Regions from separate parts of the Bradyrhizobium sp. RDI18 genome, predicted to be linked through region 2. Evidence: predicted binding sites of a transcription regulator. Region 2 holds the regulator's gene; each other region holds the start of a gene.
The links. The regulator LexA, encoded in region 2, represses DNA repair genes until DNA is damaged. The targets are predictions, from matches to a motif close to TGTTCNNNNTGTGTTCNG.
Positions count from the first base shown of each region.

Region 1: a site for LexA is predicted at 2,810-2,827, ahead of ACFXS9_RS34250 (YifB family Mg chelatase-like AAA ATPase). Genes of this name have one in related genera too.
Region 3: a site for LexA is predicted at 3,061-3,078, ahead of recA (recombinase RecA). Genes of this name have one in related genera too.

Region 1 covers NZ_JBICRN010000008.1:5,203,644-5,210,326, forward strand. Annotated here, with positions in the region: gene gshB (glutathione synthase) at 1-126, shown strand, start outside; gene ACFXS9_RS34235 (hypothetical protein) at 384-1,208, shown strand; gene ACFXS9_RS34240 (MBL fold metallo-hydrolase) at 1,403-2,374, shown strand; gene ACFXS9_RS34245 (hypothetical protein) at 2,548-2,730, shown strand; gene ACFXS9_RS34250 (YifB family Mg chelatase-like AAA ATPase) at 2,878-4,416, shown strand; partial or broken gene ACFXS9_RS34255 (NapC/NirT family cytochrome c) at 4,436-4,873, shown strand; gene ACFXS9_RS34260 (hypothetical protein) at 5,823-6,290, shown strand; gene ACFXS9_RS34265 (ATP-binding protein) at 6,434-6,683, shown strand, end outside.
Region 2 covers NZ_JBICRN010000008.1:1,200,316-1,206,998, reverse strand. Annotated here, with positions in the region: partial or broken gene ACFXS9_RS14620 (ComEC/Rec2 family competence protein) at 186-2,482, shown strand; gene ACFXS9_RS14615 (hypothetical protein) at 2,804-3,226, opposite strand; gene lexA (transcriptional repressor LexA) at 3,454-4,155, opposite strand; partial or broken gene glp (gephyrin-like molybdotransferase Glp) at 4,364-5,574, opposite strand; gene ACFXS9_RS14600 (HAD family hydrolase) at 5,603-6,229, opposite strand; gene ACFXS9_RS14595 (hypothetical protein) at 6,371-6,683, shown strand, end outside.
Region 3 covers NZ_JBICRN010000008.1:2,013,980-2,020,662, forward strand. Annotated here, with positions in the region: gene gcvP (aminomethyl-transferring glycine dehydrogenase) at 1-1,271, shown strand, start outside; gene ACFXS9_RS18840 (hypothetical protein) at 1,373-1,720, opposite strand; gene recA (recombinase RecA) at 1,867-2,958, opposite strand; gene ACFXS9_RS18850 (hypothetical protein) at 3,481-3,663, opposite strand; gene ACFXS9_RS18855 (hypothetical protein) at 4,482-4,724, shown strand; gene ACFXS9_RS18860 (hypothetical protein) at 5,430-5,609, shown strand; gene ACFXS9_RS18865 (hypothetical protein) at 6,330-6,509, shown strand.

The DNA.
Region 1 (6,683 bases), 4.0 Mb from region 2:
GACGGCAACCTCACCGAGATCAACGTGACCTGCCCCACGGGCATCCGCGCGATCCAGCGTCTCAACGGCCCGGATGTCGCGGCAAAAATCTGGGATACCATCGAGAAGAAGCGCACCGGGAAATAATTTCCCCCTCGCGCGAGCAACATTCGCAGCGGATGAATTGCGCGCCTCCCGCCGGCGATTGGAACCGAGGAGGAGAGCCACGGCACCGTTCTGCTACGCCGCCGGGAGTGGCCCGCTGGATTGCAGGACGCTATCGCCATGTGATCCCATATTCTATTCTACCATCATGCGGCCATTCTTTGGGCAAGACTGCACGGAGCGCTGCCGGATGCTCGGCCGGCCAGCTTCGGATGACATTGGACGGAAAGGAAACGCCAATGAACTCCACACCGAAAGAAACTGAACCCCACGATGCCCTGAGCGCGCGCGCCGATGAGAGGCTCGCGCAGGCCCACGAACAGATGAAACGCGCGGATGAGCAACTCGCGCGTTTGACTGAACAGGTTGCAAAAATGGAGCGCGATACTGCGCATCCGCCATCGTCGCTACCTGCCCCGCAGTCACCGGAAAAAAGGCCGGCGCTCCGCACCCTAGCCGCCTTGCCCCTGGCAGCGTGCATCATTGTCGCTGCGCTGGTTTTGCAGTCGTCCTATAGTGGCGGAGCCAAGCAGGTTGTCGCTTGGTGGGCGCCGCAGCCCGTTTCAACGCCATCATTGCCACCGGAAGATCCGCCATCGCCCGCGCAGCCTGCTCCATCTACCGTTGAGGTGGCCGCGGCGGAGGCAGCATCACCACTGCAAGTATCGCCACCGCAAGTATCGCCACCGCAAGCACCGACCTTGGCTCAGGGCGCACCGCCGCAAGGCGCCTCGCCGCCAACGACCGCCGCGCCCCCCGAACAGACACAGTTGCTGCAAAGGATCGCGCGCGACCTCGCGAACCTGGAGCGAACCATCGAACAGCTCAAGGCGAACCAGCAACAAATGGCCAGCGACAATTCAAAAGCCATTACGGAGCTCAAGGCGAGCCAGGAAGAGATGAAACGCACGCTCGCGAAGGTTTCCGAGCAGAACCCGCCCAAGGCATCTCCGCCTCCGACGCGGCCGGATCCGACCTTCCGCAAGCCCGAACGGTCGCCGCCGCAAGCAAGATCGCGGCCTCGATACCCAAGGGAGTGGATGTACGACGACTACGATTGGTAGCCGTCGATGCTGATCTTTCGAAATCTGTCCTGCAACATTGCTGCGACGCGATGCGGTGCGCCATCGTCATTTTCGCATCTCTGTCGTGCCTCCTCATCCCACTTGCCAATGTCGGGAAGCGGGAGCAGCCTGCAGGCACGGATGACTTCGTCCGGGCACGTACTGCAATCAATAAAATTAGTGGAGGAAGACGCATGACCACGAATCTTTCGCGACGGTCTTTGCTTGCGCTCGGCGCCGGGTTCGGCGCGACAACGATGCTCGGCGGCAGCGCTCTGGCCAAGGCGCCAAAACTCGGCACGCAGACGCCCTACTGGCACCGCTTCATGCTCGGCGACGCCGAAGTCACCGTCGTCTCGGACGGCCCGCTGCCGCTCGGCGATCCCTCCGGCACGTTTACCGGCGTGCCGAAGGAGGAAGTGAAGAAGATGCTGTCCGACAACTTCCTCAATCCTGATAACGTCGTGCTCGAACAGAACTCGCCGATCGTGAACACCGGCGACAAGTTGATCCTGTTCGATACCGGCATGGGCACGTCAAAAGCGTTTGGTACGACCACCGGCCAGCAGCAGAAGAACATGATGGCGGCCGGCATCAAGCCTGGAGACATCGACGCCGTGGTGTGCTCGCATGCCCATATCGATCACATCGGCGGCCTGGTCGGCGCCGACGACAAGCCGCTATTCCCGAACGCGCAGGTCTACATCGCCCAGAGCGATTTCGATTTCTGGACCGATGAAGGCAAGCTCGGCAGTCCGTTGAAGGATTTTATCATCCACGCCCGCAAGAACCTGATCCCGGTGCGCGACCGCATCGTCTTCATCAAGGACAACCAGGAATTCCTGCCCGGCGTCACCGCGCTCGCAGCGCCCGGCCACACCGTCGGCCACACCATCTTCATGGTCAGTTCGAAGGGCAAATCCTTCTGCTTCCTCGGCGACCTCTCGCATCACGCGGTGCTGCTGTTGGAGAAGCCACGGATGGAATTCGCCTACGACAGCGACCCAAAGCAGGCGGCCGCCTCGCGGGTGAAGATGCTGGACATGCTCGCCGCCCAGAAGATCCCGGTTATGTCCTATCACTTCGCCTGGCCCGGCTACGGCCACGTCGCCAGGAACGGCGATGGTTTTAGGTATTATCCCGAGCCGATGAACATGCAGCTCTGAGTCGGGAAGCATTCTCCGGGGCGGCGGGTCCGCCCCGGAAAGTCGCCCAGCCAGCACGCGGCGGCGATTGCGGCGGGAAGCTGAATTGAGCTCCCCCGCGTACCTTAGGAACCATCGCGCTTCGCCGAAATTGGTCTTCTTCAGCGCTTGGCAGCCAGTTTGGAGGCCGGCAAATGACCAAGGATATGGTAGCTATCGGAGCCGGAATGCTCGTCGTCTGCCTCGCTGCGTGGAGCGTCCGGGGTAACCCCGAGAATGAGAGCCCTGCAAAGACAGAGGCGGTGCGCGTTCTCGCCGACGATCCGGCGCTGAGGCTTGTCTCTGAGCACAGCCCATACATGCGAACGGAGCGCTAGCGCGGGTCGAAACGTCGACAATCGGTTGAGCACCGGTATGTCGATGCAGGATGTGCGCTGACAGGCCCTAGGCGCACAATGTTCCCCAAATGTTCTTGACTTGCTCTTCGGTTCCCCGCTACCTTCGATTGCGTCGCGGGGGGCAGCATGGTTGCGCGGGTATCTACTGTAGCTTTTGAGGGGATCGAGGCCCGCGCGGTCGACGTGCAGGTGCAGGTCGCGCCTGGGCTGCCGGCGTTTGCGATTGTGGGGTTGCCCGACAAGGCGGTGTCGGAGGCGCGCGAGCGGGTGCGCTCGGCGCTGATCGCCTCGGGGCTGGCCCTGCCGGCGCGGCGGATCATCGTCAATCTCGCGCCGGCCGATCTGCCGAAGGAAGGCAGCCATTACGATCTGCCGATCGCGCTCGGCCTGATGGCGGCGATCGGCGCGATCCCGCCGGATGCGCTCAACGGCTTTACTGTGCTCGGCGAACTCGGGCTCGATGGCTCGATTGCGCCCGTTGCAGGCGTGCTGCCGGCCGCGATCGGCGCGAACGCGCGCGAGGAAGGACTGATCTGTCCTGCGGCGTGCGGCTCCGAAGCGGCCTGGGCGAGCCCGGACATCCAGATCATCGCGGCCAAATCGCTGATCCAGATCGCCAATCATTTTAAAGGCACGCAGGTGCTGTCGCGGCCGCAGCCGAAAGTGCACGAGCCGGAAGCGACGCATCTGGACTTACGCGATATCAAGGGCCAGGAGAGCGCCAAGCGTGCGCTGGAGATCGCGGCGGCCGGCGGACATCATTTGCTGATGATCGGCTCGCCCGGTGCGGGCAAGTCGATCCTGGCGGCGCGGCTGCCTTCGATCCTGCCGCCGCTGTCGCCATCCGAACTTTTGGAAGTGTCGATGATCGCCTCCGTCGCCGGCGAAATCCGCGACGGCGCACTGACGGCGCGGCGGCCGTTCCGCGCACCGCATCATTCCGCCAGCATGGCTGCGCTGACCGGCGGCGGCCTGCGCGCAAAACCTGGCGAGATTTCGCTGGCGCATCAGGGCGTGCTGTTCCTCGACGAACTGCCCGAGTTCGATCCGCGCGTGCTCGACTCGCTGCGCCAGCCGCTGGAGAACGGCGAGGTCTCGGTGTCCCGCGCCAACCACCGCGTCACCTACCCCGCGCGCTTCATGCTGGTTGCGGCGATGAATCCCTGCCGTTGTGGCCAGGCCTATGATCCCGGCTATTCCTGCAGGCGCGCACCGGTCGACCGCTGCACCGCGGATTACCAGATGCGCATCTCCGGCCCGCTGATGGATCGCATCGACCTGCGGATCGAGGTGCCGGCGGTCACCGCCGCCGACCTGATCCTGCCGCCGCCTTCCGAAGGCGCAGCCGAAGTCGCAGCCCGCGTCGCCGCGGCGCGCGACATCCAGCTCGCGCGCTATGCAGCGGCCGGCATGCCGCATATCCGCACCAATGCCGAAGCGCCGGCTTCGCTGCTGGAAACGATCGCGCAGCCGGATGCACAAGGCCAAAAACTTTTACGCGACGCCGCCGAAACCATGAAGCTGACTGCGCGCGGCTACCACCGCGTACTGCGCGTCGCGCGCACGCTCGCCGACCTCGATCGTGCGGAAAAGATCGGCCGGCTGCATCTGGCCGAAGCACTGTCCTATCGTGCGCTGGCGGAGGATTTGCGAAGGGCGGCGTAGTGCATCGCCCCGCATTTCTCGGGCCAGTTGTCCCGACTGCCACGTCCCGCACGACTGGACCGACAAGATCGCGCGCAAGATGCAGGCCTCGAAGGAGGTCTGGGGCAAGATCTTCGGCACTATCGACACCAGGCAGAAGTTTTTGGATCACCGGCTCGAGCCCGCCAAGCACGAATGGGCGAGACTGAAGGCGAGTGATTCCCTGGAATGTCGCAACTGCCATTTCGCCGTCGCGATGGATTTCACCAAGCAGACGCGGCGGGCTGCGGACATCCACGGCAAATTTCCCGTCACCGGCGAGAAGACCTGTATCGATTGCCATAAAGGCATCGCGCACGAATTGCCCGACATGACCGGCATCAAGCCGAGCTGGAGAGCACCGCCGGAGTTGAGGGACCGTCAGAGGTTTCGGGCAATCCGCGGGACGAACTTGCACGGTACCTCGCCGTCACCGTAGCCGAACAATAACGTGCGGCCGGGCACAGCCGACGTGATAATCTCGACATCGCTAAGTTGGCGCCGGTCGACTGATTTGCCGCGCGCGCAGGCAAAAGTTCAATGCGCGGCTGCGACCCATCGGCACGACGGGCAAATCACTTCTGATTTTCCGAAATCGTGTCAAGCCCGGCAATCAAAAATATTTCGCTTAACTTGTCACGCAAATCAGATGCATAACTCCGCCCGTCTCACCCGATGGAGGGGCGCTCGCGATCGTCACGAACGTGCGGTGAGATGCGATGGACGCTGATGGCGCGCGAGACGTACGCGCCGGAAGCGTACGGCGAAGTCGTGTGGTTCGGGCGCCGCGGTGCTGGCGTTAAGTTGGCGGGAAGTGTCCCGCCGGCGACGGAGGCAATAAAGCCGTTCTCCGGGAAGAGCACGAAGTAAGCCGTAAAGCCATTGCGCAGGGAAGGCCGGGATGCTCCCGCTGTACCTGTATGCTCGTGTGCATTTTCTTTATGCGCAAGCAGCACACGAGACCGCGGGTGCGGCGCGCACCCGGTCTTCCCTGCGCCCTCTATTTGGAGAGGGCGGAAGTGAATAGCAAACCTCGGGCGCAATGCGTCGCGAGATCGCCGACCCACACTCAATTGTCACCGCCCGGCTTGACCGGTTGAATCCGCCCAGTATTCCAGAGGCAGCAGTGATTGAACCGAGAAGCCGCGGCGTACTGGATCCCCCGCTGGAGCCTGTCATCGGGCTCGCCGAAGGCGAGACCCGGTGGCGGGGAACGACAGTGGTGTGTGCGGCGCACATCGTCATCGCTGGCGTACGAAATCCCCTCGCCTCACGGATGCTGCCGCCAGAAAGGACAACCCGCGTCAACACTGCGGTAACTAGTTTCCTTTACGCTCTGCCAACCATAAGTCCCATGTCGCGGACTTATGGTGAGCGAGTAGCGTGTCATGTTGCGTTTGAAGATTCTGGCCTCGGTGATTCCGCTGGCAATTATCGCCCTGTTCGCGCGCGACGAATTTTTGGCCGGTCCGCGGCCGTGCATCGAAATATCAGGCACCTCCGTCCAGATCGCCGCCCTCTCCTGGCAGGCGCACCGGCACGTCAGCTTCACCAGCGATCCTGGCCGCGCGACGGTGCGGGTCCAGATTACCGACAACGCGGAAGCTGCCGACTTCACCGTGATCGACGATATCGATACGGCCGAAGCCGGCGCCTGCGCGAGCAACACGCCACCGCTTCTGGTCGCGATCTCCCGCAATCCCTCAGGCTCCGATCCCGTGATCTATCTTTCCAGGGATGGACCGGCCGACCACCGCATCTTCGCGTCCTCGAAGAGCTTTTCGATGCTCGATGCCGCCGCCCTGATCGTCGGCGCCCGCGGCGAGCACCATCGGGTCCAGGCGGCCGCGCTTTAACACTTCATTCACCCTGTTCTCATCGCGGTGGCTACGCGCTGGGAGCCTCAAGCACTTTGCAACATCGGCGACGCATCGTCTTTCCGCGAGAGGCGGCGAAGCAGGCCGGTTCAATTCAAGCAGCAAGCTCAGGGTAATTGGCGATGGGACGGACTTTCCGGATCAAACTTCGCTTTCGCCGCTTCGGCCGCCGTCATCCCTGGCTTACCTTCGCGCTGCGCTCCTTCATGATCTTCTCGGTCGTGTTCGGCGGAGCCTTTGGCTTCATCACCGGAGCCAAGACGGAAAACTCCGGCTATGATCCGCACTCTTTTGCGATCGGCGCCGCCTTCCTGTTCGCCATAGCCTGCGTCGCGCTCGCCACCTTCAGCGTTCGGCTTCGCTTGCTGCGCA
Region 2 (6,683 bases):
AGATAAAAGGCTGGCCGCAAGCTTCATGTCGCTTCTTTGTCCTGATTCCGGTTCAATCCATAGCGTTCGATTGTAACCCCAGCCGGCGTGCATTTCTTCAGGTTTCTGCTTCCGTTCCGCTAGCGGGCTGAATACAGCGTCCGGTAGTCTTGCGGTCTCCACGAGATCGTAAGGTGTAGGGCTCGGTGGCGGAGCAGGGCGACACGTCGGGCCGAAAACGGGGCTATGCCGGCACCTGGCCGCCGCGCGCTGCGGCGCCGGTCGGCGGCATTTTGCCGTCGCGTCCCGCGTTCTGGCCGCCCCTGATCGAGACCCTGCGTACATGGGCACGCGCCGAAGCGGGTGCCGGCCGGTTGCTGCCCTGGGTGCCGGTCGCATTCGGTACCGGCATTGCGTTTTACTTCGCCGCCGATCATGAGCCGGTGCTGTCGGTGGCTGCCATTGTGGCGATCGCGCTGTGCGCGGTGGCGGTGCTGTTGCGGCGGCAGAAATTCTTTCCCGCTGCGGTGATGATCGCGGCGGTCGCCGCGGGCTTCGCGATAGCGACCTGGAAGACCGCGCGGATCGCGCATGGCGTGCTGGCGCGGCCGATGTTTTCGGTGTCGCTGACGGGTTTTGTCGAGACGCGCGACATTCGCGAGCGCACCGACCGTTTTGTCCTTCGCGTCGTCACCATGGAAAGCGCGCGCGGAACGACGAAGCTGGAGCGCGTACGGCTCTCGGTAAGGAAGGGTACGGCCCCGCCGGTCGGCAGCTTCGTTGAATTGAAGGCGCGGCTATTGCCGCCGCTTTCGCCGGTGCGGCCGGGCAGTTACGATTTCAGCCGCGACATGTTTTTCGCCGGCATCGGGGCCTCGGGTTTCGTGATGGGCGCTATCAAGACCACCGAGCCGCCAGCCGCGGGTGGCGGGCTCCGCCTGCGCTATTCGGCCGTGATGCAAGGCCTGCGCGATACGATCGATGCGCGGATCAGGACCACACTGGAAGGCGACAAGCGCGCGATTGCGACCGCTCTGTTGACCGGGCGGCGCGATGCGATCTCGCCACCGGTGAACGACGCGATGTTCATCTCCGGTCTCGGCCATGTGCTGTCGATCTCCGGCTACCACATGGCCGTTGTCGCCGGCGTCGTGTTTTTCGCGGTCCGGGCGCTGTTGGCGCTGTTTCCCGTGCTCACGGTCGGCCAGCCCATCAAGAAGTGGTCGGCGGCGGCGGCCCTCGTTGCCGCTGCGTTCTATTTGCTGCTGTCGGGCGCCGAGGTCGCGACGCAGAGATCGTTCTTCATGACTGCCGTGGTGCTGATCGCCGTCATTGTCGACCGCCGCGCGATCACGTTTCGCACGCTCGCGGTCGCCGCCCTGATCGTGCTCACGGTCGCGCCGGAAGCGCTGGTACATCCGAGTTTCCAGATGTCGTTTGCGGCGACGTTGGGGCTGGTGGCGCTGGTGCAGATCGGCATGCCGCGCCTGTTCGCGACGGCGGATCATACCGCAACGGCGCGCGTGGCGCTGTGGGGCGGCCGCGAAGTCACCATGCTGTTGCTGGCCTCACTGGTAGCGGGGCTTGCGACCATGCCTTACGCCGCCTTTCACTTTCACCGGGTCACGCCTTACGGCGTGCTGGCCAACCTCGCGGCGATGCCGGTGGTCTCCGCGCTGGTGATGCCGGCGGGTTTGCTCGGCCTCGCCGCGATGCCGTTCGGCTTCGATCGGCTGTTCTGGGCGATCATGGGCGTAGGTATCGACTGGATGATTGCGGTGACGCAATGGGTCGCGGCGTTACCCGGCGCGGTCGGCCGGGTGCCGGCGTTCGGCATCGGCCCGCTGATTGCGGCGAGCCTCGGCATTGTCCTGCTCGGCCTGTTGCGCACGCCGCTGCGGTGGTCGGGTGCGGCGCTGGTACTGTCAGCGGCGCTGTGGGCGGCGAGGGTGCCGCAGCCCGATATCCTGATTTCCGCCGACGGACGCAATGTCGGGGTGCGCGGCCAGGATGGCCGGCTGCATTTGATGCACGCGGCCAAGGGGTCTCGCGACGTCTTCCTCCTGAAGGAGTGGCTGGCGGCGGATGCGGACGCGCGAACCGCGGCTGACGCCTCGCTCACGTCAGGCGTCTCATGCGACGATCTTGGCTGCGTGGTGCAATCCGTCGGCGGCGGCCTGGTCGCGCAGGCGCTCAGGCCCGAGGCATTTTCGGACGATTGCGAGCGCGCGGCAATCATTGTGACGCTGCGGCAGGCGCCCGCATCATGCGCGGCTTCGATTATCGATTCCGAACGGTTGCGGCGCCAGGGTGCCATGGCGCTGCGGCGTAGCCGCGAGGGATTTGTCGTCGAGGCAGTCAAGCCGAGGGGATCGACCGCCCATGGTCGCCGGCTACGGCTGACGAGAGCGCGGCCGACACCACCGTGCTTGCGCCGCGCGTCGTGCCACCGCGCAGCGTCGATGCCACGCCGGCTGAGGCAGACCTTCAGGCGGAGGAGTAGACGGGCGTCAGTGCTCGTCGACCGTGGGTTTGGCTGGAATTTCGAACGCGCCGAGATGGAATTCCTCGGGCGCGTCGGGCGCCGACGGCAGAGCGACCAGCGTGAACGACGCGTCGGGGAATTGCTGCCAGATTGCGAGATCTTCGGCCGTGATGGTGAGCCAGCCGTACCTGAACATGTACCGCCCGGGCTCAGTGACGCGCCCGGCCTTTTGCCACGTTACCTTGTTGACCACCGACTGCCCCCTGCGGTGCCGCGTTCTGAAAAATGTACCCCCATGATCCGCCGGCCTGGACCGGCGGATCATATGAGCGTGGGCGTTTATCCGGTCACGATCGATTCGGCCGGAGGCGCTTCCGTTACCTTCGGGGCGCGTTCGCCGCCGGTCTGGACCACCGGCAATTGCAGCACGGTCGCGCGCTGGCCTTCGCAAAGCTGCGTCACCAGCACATGGCTTCCGTCGGGAAATTCGATCGCGTCATGGTGACGGTCGGAAATATGGGGGTCGATTTGATTGAACTTGCCGACCCGCCAGTCGGTGGTTCGAGTCCAGATCCACCGGTTGTCGTATTTGACGTCCTCAGCGAACGCCAGTTCGGTGCCGGGAAGCATGCAGACCGCCACTGCAGGCTCGCGTTCCGACGCAAAGCCGCGGGTCGATGTACCGCGGAACGTCGTGGTGATCAGCGTTTCGCCGACCACGGCAGGCCGCGTAGCCACAGCATGCAGGCTATAGTCACACATCGGATGGCTCCCTCGTTTGAGATAGCTGACCTGTGTCTAGAAGAGGCACAGGCCTCTATCAGAGTGGACATGGCGCAGAGCCTTCTCTCGTTTCTGGGCAATTCTGCGACTGGCGCAATGCGCCACATTCACAAACGCGCTAACGCTCGTTGGTTCCAAACGCACAACAAAAAACCCCGGCCGCGGGCCGGGGCTCTTTTCCGTCACGGCCCGGACGGCATAACGGGTCAGTATTTGCGGTAGAGCCCGATCAGCTTGCCCTGAATCCGGACCCGGTTCGGTGGCAGGATGCGGACTTCATAGGCAGTGTTGGCGGGCTCGAGCGCGATCGAGGCGCCGCGGCGGCGGAAGCGCTTTAGCGTCGCTTCCTCCTCGTCGATCAGCGCCACGACGATATCGCCGGTGTCGGCGGTCTCGTTGCGTTGGATCAGCGCCATGTCACCGTCGAGAATGCCGGCGTCCACCATGGAATCGCCGCGCACTTCGAGCGCGTAATGTTCGCCGGAGCCGAGCATATCAGGCGGTACGCTGATGGTGTGGCTGCGGGTCTGCAGCGCCTCGATCGGCGTACCGGCGGCGATCCGGCCCATGACAGGCACGGCGACCGGCCGATTGCCGTCGTCCTCGGCGGCCGGCGCGCTCACCGTGCGTTTGCCGAGCGTACCCTCGATGACGCTCGGCGTGAAGCCGCGGCGGCTGTTGGCGGCGGCTGCGAGCTCGGGCAGCTTGATGACTTCGATGGCGCGGGCGCGGTTGGGCAGGCGGCGGATGAAGCCCCGCTCCTCCAGTGCGGTGATGAGGCGGTGGATTCCAGATTTGGAGCGCAGATCGAGCGCGTCCTTCATCTCGTCGAAGGAGGGCGGCACGCCGGCCTCTTTCAGCCGTTCATTGATGAAACGCAGAAGTTCATACTGTTTGCGCGTAAGCATCGCGAGCAATCCCCCGGTTGGCTTCGTCTCGTTCCGAATCTTCAGAGCCCAGATCGTGGAGTCCCCAAACTCTCAATCAAGGACACTAGCAGTCGAAACAAATCATGAACGGACACTATATGTTCGATATGTGTTCCGCAACCACTTAATTTCAGGTGAACGCATTGCGGTTCCGGCACCAAGGCGCTGTTGGAGCGCCGTTCCGGCGTCATTCCGGCAGCCGGAGCAGCTCGCAACGCGATCCCTTTGCGGCAGCCGGCGCGAACGGCGGACGTATCACAAGTGCACGTGCCGCAGCGAGATTCCTGATAGCGACGAGTCCTGATGGTTCACCGGCACGGCAACCAGCGTGCCGTCGTCGCGCGCTTCGAGGCTGGCGCGAAGATAGTCTTCGCGCTGGTCGTTGGCGGCGAGATCGCGGCCGAGCAGGGCGTTTTCGCGCGGGTGATGGATGGTATCGCGGCCCGATAGAGCGCGAATCAGCGGCACCAGAAACAGGAAGCCGCAGACATAGGAGGAGACGGGATTGCCGGGCAAGCCGATCACCCGCATCGCCTCCAGCCTGCCATGCATCATCGGCTTGCCCGGCCGCATCGCGATCCGCCAGAACGCCATGGCGACGCCCTCGGCCTCCAGCGACCGCTTGACGAGGTCGTGGTCGCCGACCGAAGCGCCGCCCAGGGTGATCAGGATGTCCGCGTCGGCCTTGCGGGCACGGCGGATGCCTTCCGTGGTCGCGGCAACGGTGTCGGCGGCGATCCCGAGGTCGATGATTTCTGCCCCCTCGGCCCGCGCCAGCGCCCGCAAGCTGTAGCCGTTGGAATAGACGATCTGGCCGGGGCTGGGGGTTGCACCCGGCATCACCAGTTCGTCACCGGTCGCCAGCATCGCAACCTTCGGGCGGCGGTGCACCGCAAGCTCCGGGTAGTTCATGCCGGCGGCGAGCGAGAGGTCGCGGTCGGTGAGGCGGCGCCCGCGTTTGAGGAGGACGTCGCCTTCGCGGAAATCAACGCCCGCGGCGCGGATATGCCGCCCCGGAACGGCTGCTTCCGTGATGGTGATATGATCGCCGTCGACGCCAGTGTCTTCCTGGATGATGACAGCGTCGGCGCCATCGGGGATCACGCCGCCGGTAAAGATCCGCACCGCTTCGCCTTTGCCGACCTTCCGCTCGAACGGGCGGCCGGCGGCGACCTCGCCGATCACCTTCAGCCGTGCGCTGACATCGGCGGCGTCAGCCGCGCGCACCGCATAGCCGTCCATCGCCGACATCGCCTGCGGCGGCTGCGTCCGCTTTGCTGCGACGTCGCGTGCGAGAATGCGGTGATGCGCGTCATCGAGCGCCACCAATTCTTCGGGCAGGGGATCGGCGCCCGCAAGGATGGCAGACAATGCATCGGCAACCGGCATCAACGCCACGGGCAGACCTCCCTCAAATTCCAAGTGCTTAAATTCCAAGTGCGGTCAGTGCCCTCGCCACGTCATCCGTCGATGTCACGTGGATGGCAGAAAGGCCGCGCGCCCGGGCACCTTCGATATTGGCAGCCGAGTCGTCGAAGAACAGGATCCGCGACGCCGGCACGCCGATCGCTCTTACCACATGATCATAGGCTTCGGCGTCGGGTTTGCGCAAACCGATGCTGGAGGACAGGAATATCTGGCGGAAATGGCCGAGCACATCCGCATAGGCCTGCGAAAAATGCGTGACATGGGCCGGATTGGTGTTGGAAAAAGCATAGAGCGGCAAGCGTTTTGCTGCACGCGCCAGCAGCGGCGAAATTCCGGGCATCTCGCCGGTGAAGATCGCGTTCCAGCCTTCCAGGAACTGCGCGTCGGTGATGCCGATGCCGAGCGACTGGCGCAGGCTCGCAAAGAACGCCGCATCGTCGATCCGGCCGGTCTCGTGGTGCTTGAAACTGTCGTCCACCACAAAGCGTCCGGCGAGGTCGGCAGGCGCGCAGCCGGCATGCCCTGCCCAGCACGTCATTACCTGATCGAAACTGATGTCGAGCACGACACGGCCGAGGTCGAACAGCAAGGCATCGACGGAATGGAGCGCTGGCGGCGAATTCATGGCAGTCGTTTACAAAACCGGACCGGCCTCGGCAACGGCCACGGCGATTTGCGTCGCATCCCAATCCGCGCTTAAGCCCGTACGCAGGCTGTGCTAAGGCTTCGGGCCAGTTTCTTGGGGCCAATTTCAGGGAGTAGTCGCATGCAAACCGTTGGCAGAATCCTGGGCGCCGTCGCCGTGATCGCATTGTTGGCCGGCCCCGCCTGGGGCCAACAAGCCCGTCCTCCCGCATATGGCGAGACCGACAAGGACAAGACACCCTCGGAAAAAGCGGCGGAAAAGGAAGCCGAGCGGGCCTACCGGAGATCGCTCGGCAACATCCCCGAGCAGAAGAGTTCGATCCTTGGGGGACGATGCGCGGCGACAGCGCACCGCCGAAAGCGGCGGCCAAGGCGCCGGCAGCGAAGTCAAAGGCCAAATCCGCCGAAGGCGCGGCAAAGTAGAAAGATGCCGG
Region 3 (6,683 bases), 810 kb from region 2:
ACGCGCTGTTCGCGCGGCTGGAAAAATGGCTGTGCGACATCACCGGCTATGACGCGATCTCGCTGCAGCCGAATTCCGGCGCGCAGGGCGAATATGCCGGACTGCTCGCGATCCGCGCCTATCATGCCGCGCGCGGCGAGCCGCACCGCAAGGTTTGCCTGATCCCCTCCTCCGCGCACGGCACCAATCCGGCGTCTGCCCACATGGCCGGCATGGAAGTGGTGGTGACCGCCTGCGACGCGCGGGGCGATGTCGATGTCGACGATCTCCGCGCCAAGGCGGAGAAGCATTCGAAGAATCTTGCCGCCGTGATGATCACCTATCCCTCGACGCATGGCGTGTTCGAGGAGCACATCACGGATATCTGCGACATCGTGCATAGCCATGGCGGCCAGGTCTATCTCGACGGCGCCAACATGAACGCGCAGGTCGGCCTCTCCCGCCCCGGCGATTACGGCGCCGACGTCTCGCATCTCAATCTGCACAAGACCTTCTGCATTCCGCATGGCGGTGGCGGCCCGGGCATGGGCCCGATCGGCGTCAAGGCTCATCTTGCGCCCTATTTGCCAAGTCATCCTTCAAATTGCCATCCCGCAACCGACGGCGCGGTGCCGCATCCCATCGGCCCCGTGTCGGCGGCGCCGTTCGGCTCGGCGTCGATCCTGACGATTTCCTACATCTACATCCTGATGATGGGTGGCGAAGGCCTGACGCGCGCCACTGAAATGGCGATCCTCAACGCCAACTACATCGCCAGCCGGCTCGATCCGCATTTCCCGGTGCTCTACAAGAACGCCAAGGGACGCGTCGCGCATGAATGCATCGTCGATCCGCGGCCGCTGAAGACGACGAGCGGCGTCACCGTCGATGACATCGCAAAGCGCCTGATCGACTACGGCTTCCACGCGCCGACCATGAGTTTCCCGGTGCCGGGCACGCTGATGATCGAGCCGACCGAATCGGAATCGAAGGCGGAACTGGATCGGTTCTGCGACGCGATGATTGCGATCCGAAGCGAGATCACGGAGATCGAGATCGGCCGCTGGAAGGTCGAAGCCTCGCCCTTGCGCCACGCCCCGCACACCGTGCACGACATTGTCGATGATGCATGGAACCGCCCCTACAGCCGCGCCACCGGTTGTTTCCCCGATGGCATCTCGCGCACCGACAAATACTGGAGCCCGGTCGGTCGCGTCGACAACGTCTACGGCGACCGCAATCTGGTGTGCTCATGCCCGCCGGTTGAGGATTACGCGCAAGCCGCGGAGTAGCTTCGTAGGACAAGTGGAGCGAAGCGATACCATCATCGCGCCGCCCTGCGGTGATAGACGCAATGGGTTTCGCTGCAGCGATGCCCATCCTGCTGCCGGAGTTAGTCGGGCCAACGCAGCAGGCTTGCAGATCGCGCCATAAGGTTCTGACAATGGGCGGCTCCGACTGTGCGCGCCCAAGCTTGGGATTCGTCGATCAGGTCTTGCAAGTCGGTGAGCGCCTGTGCCTGCCAGTGCGCTCGTTCACCGCCAAGCGGCAGAGCTTCGGTTTCAGAATCGATTCCGACAAACGGCAAAATATCAGGATCGTCCTCGAGTCGTGCCTTGAAGCGACGCCTCGCAATGATCCTGGCCCCTTCCACGGGGGAAACGCTCCCAGACAGCACGCCCTTCGCCGTCTCAATGACAATTCGGCGCTCAGCAACAACCTCGGATTGATCCCAACTCACAACAGACTCAGTCTCGGCAGCATCAAATTGGTCACCTCTGCCTTCCTATCATAAAACAAAACGGGCACTGAGGACGTCGGCAACTCAACGTCCGCAGCACCCGTCGTCACGTTTCAGGCCTTAACCCCTGAAGCGTTTCTCAAAACTTATTCGTCGTCTGCCGGCTCCTCGCCGTCGGCGTCGCGCTCGGCGGGACCGGCCAAGATCTGCTCGGCGATCAGGCCGGAGTTCTGGCGGATCGCTGTCTCGATCTTGGCGACCATGTCGGGATTGGCCTTGAGGAAGGCTTTTGCGTTCTCGCGTCCCTGGCCGAGACGCTGGCTGTCATAGGAGAACCAGGCGCCGGACTTTTCGACGATGCCGGCCTTGACGCCAAGGTCGAGGATCTCGCCCATCTTGGAGACGCCCTCGCCATACATGATGTCGAATTCAACCTGCTTGAAGGGCGGCGCCAGCTTGTTCTTCACCACCTTGACGCGGGTGGTGTTGCCGACCACTTCGTCGCGCTCCTTGATCGCGCCGATGCGCCGGATGTCGAGGCGGACGGAGGCGTAAAATTTCAGCGCGTTGCCGCCGGTGGTGGTTTCAGGCGAGCCGTACATCACGCCGATCTTCATGCGGATCTGGTTGATGAAGATCACCATGGTGTTGGACTTGTTGATCGAGGCGGTGAGCTTGCGCAGCGCCTGGCTCATCAGCCGCGCCTGCAACCCCGGCAGCGCATCGCCCATCTCGCCCTCGAGTTCGGCCTTCGGCACCAGGGCCGCCACCAGATCGACCACCAGCACGTCGATCGCGCCGGAGCGCACCAGCGTGTCGCAGATTTCCAGCGCCTGCTCGCCGGTATCGGGCTGCGAGATCAGGAGCTCGTCGATGTTGACGCCGAGCTTGCGGGCATAGACCGGATCGAGCGCGTGTTCGGCGTCGATGAAAGCGCAGATGCCGCCCTTCTTCTGTCCTTCCGCCACCGTGTGCAACGCCAGCGTGGTCTTGCCGGAGGATTCCGGCCCGTAGATTTCGACCACCCGCCCCTTCGGCAGCCCGCCGACACCGAGCGCAATGTCGAGCCCGAGCGAGCCCGAGGAAACCGTCTCGACATCCATCGAACGGTCGTTCTTGCCCAGCTTCATCACCGAGCCCTTGCCGAACTGGCGCTCGATCTGGGAGAGCGCGGCAGACAGGGCCTTGGTCTTATCCATGGAGGATCCTTCAACGATACGCAGGGCAGTGGCGGACATAATACGTGCTCCTTATGGCGGGGATTCGCGAGCGGGACAAACGGCGGTGAGCAGCTTTTTGGATTCGATTTCGGTAGGAATCCATGTACCACCTTTGTTCTATGTTCGCAATATGTTCTTTTCGAAAGATGGGTACTGGCCTGTTTCCATCCGCAGTGGCCTAGTTTGGCCGGCAGTGGCCTAATTCGAAGATGCCACATAGCGGAACTCAATTTCTCTCGACTCCCGAACGCAAAGGGAATGTAGTTCCATTATCACCGCCCCGTCCGGCATCTACCGGTGACTGAGAGTGTTGCGCTCCCGCCTGACTTTAAGGTGAGCGTCATGACCCAAAGCCTCTCGCGTCCCGATTGTCCGAAGTGCGGCCAACCTATGCACTCGCTGGTCGCAGAAGACGGCATCGGCAAGTTTCAATGTGTCAAATGCGACCACGTTGATCCGATGCAGTTGTTAGACATTCAGGATTTGATCAAGAGCGAACTGCGACCGCCTGAGTAAGGCCGCCTCAGTTGGCGGCCTCTTTCATTCCATGCATCTCGGCTTTTCATCTTCTTGATCGGCGAGGATTTCCTTATCGAGTTCCAGCTTCTTAATCAGGCGCTCGACCTCCTTCACGCCGATGTTGCCGGTGACGATCAGCCGAAAACTGGCATCTTTAGCTAGCAGCCCGGTCGTAAGTTCTCGCTCTCCGGCCATGATCTTCACCTATCCCGCGAAGCAGATTGAAGTCATTGCCACCCTTTGCGAGCGCGTCGGCATCCGGACTGTCGCGCGCCTGACCGGCGTCACCGAGTGGCCCAAAGAAACGGCCCCAGCTCGGGGACGTCTGAGGCCGTTCTAGGTCGGAGCGCTCAGTCGGCGGAACGCACCCGACTACTCAAGGGACGCACTCTGCTTTTGTTCCAATCTAAGGACTCTGCGAGTGGCCTTTGAACCTTGGCACGACGTGTGCAGACATACCCTTGCTGGGGGATTGCAATGTCCAGCCTTGCAACACCGCCACTGAGCAATATTCAGCTCGGTGGCGTTGTCGTTTTCACAGTGGCTCACTTTGAAACGGAGGGTGGCCTGTTTCGGCCAGTACCGCCGCCCCCCTTTCGCCGGCCCCCTTGATCACGAAAACAGAAAGACCCCGATCAGCAAACCTGCTGCAAATGCCCACAGGCCTAGTGTGCAAGCCGAGACAATACGGACGAGAATACGAAGGTCCTGCGGGACCTCATGGGATTGGTCCGCCATGCAGCCGTCCCCCTGAGCAGCAATTGGCTGGGGTCGTCCTTTTTATGGACGGGCGGCATCCTGGCCGCCTGGCCATGCATTAAACCCCAACTCCGGTGCCGTCTGTCAAGCTTCCGACATTGTCGGTTTTCGGGGGCCTGATTTGAATTGGCGAGTGGCCTATTTCGGCCAGCACCGCGAGTGCCAGGTTCGTGGCCCCTTTAATTTGGGGTGGTCTCCTTTGTCTTCGAACCAATCTATCCCCCGCGTAGTTACATTGTCCGAACCCCGGAGGAGGAACGGCGATGAAATGGGCCTTAGTGGTTGTCGGCGTAACGATGCTCGCCAGTCCGGCATTGGCCGATCCATGGAAAGACGAAAGCGGTAAGGGCCGCTGGGGCCATGATCGCGGCGGCTACTATGGCCGCAGCTACAACGAAGCACGCGAGTACAAGCAGGAGTTTTACCGAGGCCCCTGCAAGATCGAACGCAAGTGGGAGCGCAACGGCGAGTATAAAGAAGAGACAAAGTGCAAGGGCTACCGTTAGCGCCCAACAGGCCGCCTCTGTTGGCGGCCTTTTGCCGCAAAACCTCGCGCGCAAATTGAAAGGGCCGCCTTTCGGCGGCCCCCAGCCGGTACAAATTGGTTCGGGATGAAAAGCAGCCCCGGCGACATCAAGCATAGAGTTTTCCACACCCACTTTTGGAGTCCGTAACACCACGGTGTCCAATACCGGAACTTCGGGGGGATCTCCGATCCCATCTCTCCTATGCGTCCTGACGGGGAGGCACCCCACTCGTCGCCTTTCGCTGCCCGGACGATCCCCCAACTACGCAAACATACGGAAGTGACCCGGCACCCCGCCTCGGAATATCTCTCGCCCATGACGGGCCGACATATTCTTTTCGCATGCCCACGGGCTGGGCACGAAGGTGCAGCATTGGCTTCCGGCGACCGCGCCGGAGGGCGAGCCGAATTCGTATGTGCCTCGCCTGCACCCGGCTTCACTTCATCCATAAGGAAACCGGGAAGCTTTTGGGCGAGGACTGATACCGCTCCACCCAGCCTCGCGGGGCTGGCGCCTTCGGCGCCCCGCCCCAGACAAGTCCGAACGCACGATCCCGCGTCAGCGCACCCGACTTAAGTATAGTTTTGCACTTTTCCCCGGAACGGATTTCGCCGCAGTGCGTAATTGCAGCGGGTGCGGCAGGTAGTGACGGGTAGTAACGAGTAGTAACGGGGAACCAGTATTGTGCCGGGCAAGAAATACCTCACGGAACAAGCCGCAACCTTTCTCAAATTTGCAATGGCCACGACGGATCCGGAGATCGCCGCGGGCTTTCTCGACAAGGCCGCCGACCTTCGGGCCAGAAGTGAAGAGGCGCCGGACGCCAGCCCCCGGGCGCCTGATGTAGAGCAGCCGGAAGGCTAGCTCTCGCGCGATGAGGCCGCCGAACCGGCGGCCTCATCGTTGTCCGACCCTGCAAATCGGGACGCAGTGACGTCGCCTACAATTTTAAGCGTGCTTGCGGCTCCATCTGAACCGTCCATCAAGGCGCTGCACGCTATGCCAGCGGCATGCAGATACAAACGACCGCCCCTGTGACCGTCCTTGCCGTCGAACCCGTCCTGCCGACGCTTCAACACCATGGCGCCCATCTCCTGACCTGGCTGCTGAACCTCAGCCGCGCGCCGGAGCCCTCAAGGGTGCCGCAGCCCGTCCGGCCGGACGCGCCGTCGAGAACCCATAATCCGCCGCGGCAGCCTTATCCATCGCGGCAGGAGTAGGAAGCCGGCACCCCGGGCGGCCGCGCCCCCTATGCGTGCAAATCGCCGGGCAGATTTGTCTCGGGCACGTTGAACCTTTTTCATGTCCCCCCCGACAAAATTCTTGCCTGGGACATTGCATCACTCGGGGAATAGGCCTGCGCCGCCAAGCGACCATACTCCGCTTGCGCGGCGCAGTGCTTTTTGCGCGCCGCGGAAATTAGGCTTGGCAAGGGAATTCGGTGACGCCCATGGGGTTTGAAGCCCCGCGAGCGGATTTCGGCCGTGCGCGTCGCGGCAAAGGCATTGCCTGCGGCAAGAACAATTGCAATTTTAAGTCAGAGGTCCGGTTTGAAGCGCTCGGGAGCCGCAGCGGGATTTCTCTATGATCCACAAGGGCGTCGAATACACCGTGACGGCGGTCGCTCCGGGCATCTGGAAATGGCAATTCCGTATCGGCGACAGGGTCGTCACGGGCAAGACCGAAGCCAGGCTCAATCTGCTTGCCATCCGGCGGGTCCAGCTTCGGATTGATCGCGAACTGAAAAAAGCCGAACGGGAGTAACCCGGCGGCCGCTCTCGCAGGCCTTTCACCGGAGAAGTTTCCCTGCAACTACATTAGGTTAGACTGATCGATAACCCGATCTATATGCCCGGCAACGTGCTTTGGCCCGTAAAAACCCGGGGTTGATCTTTCGATATGCGAGGAATCCACTCCCCGGCAAATGGGGGATCTCAG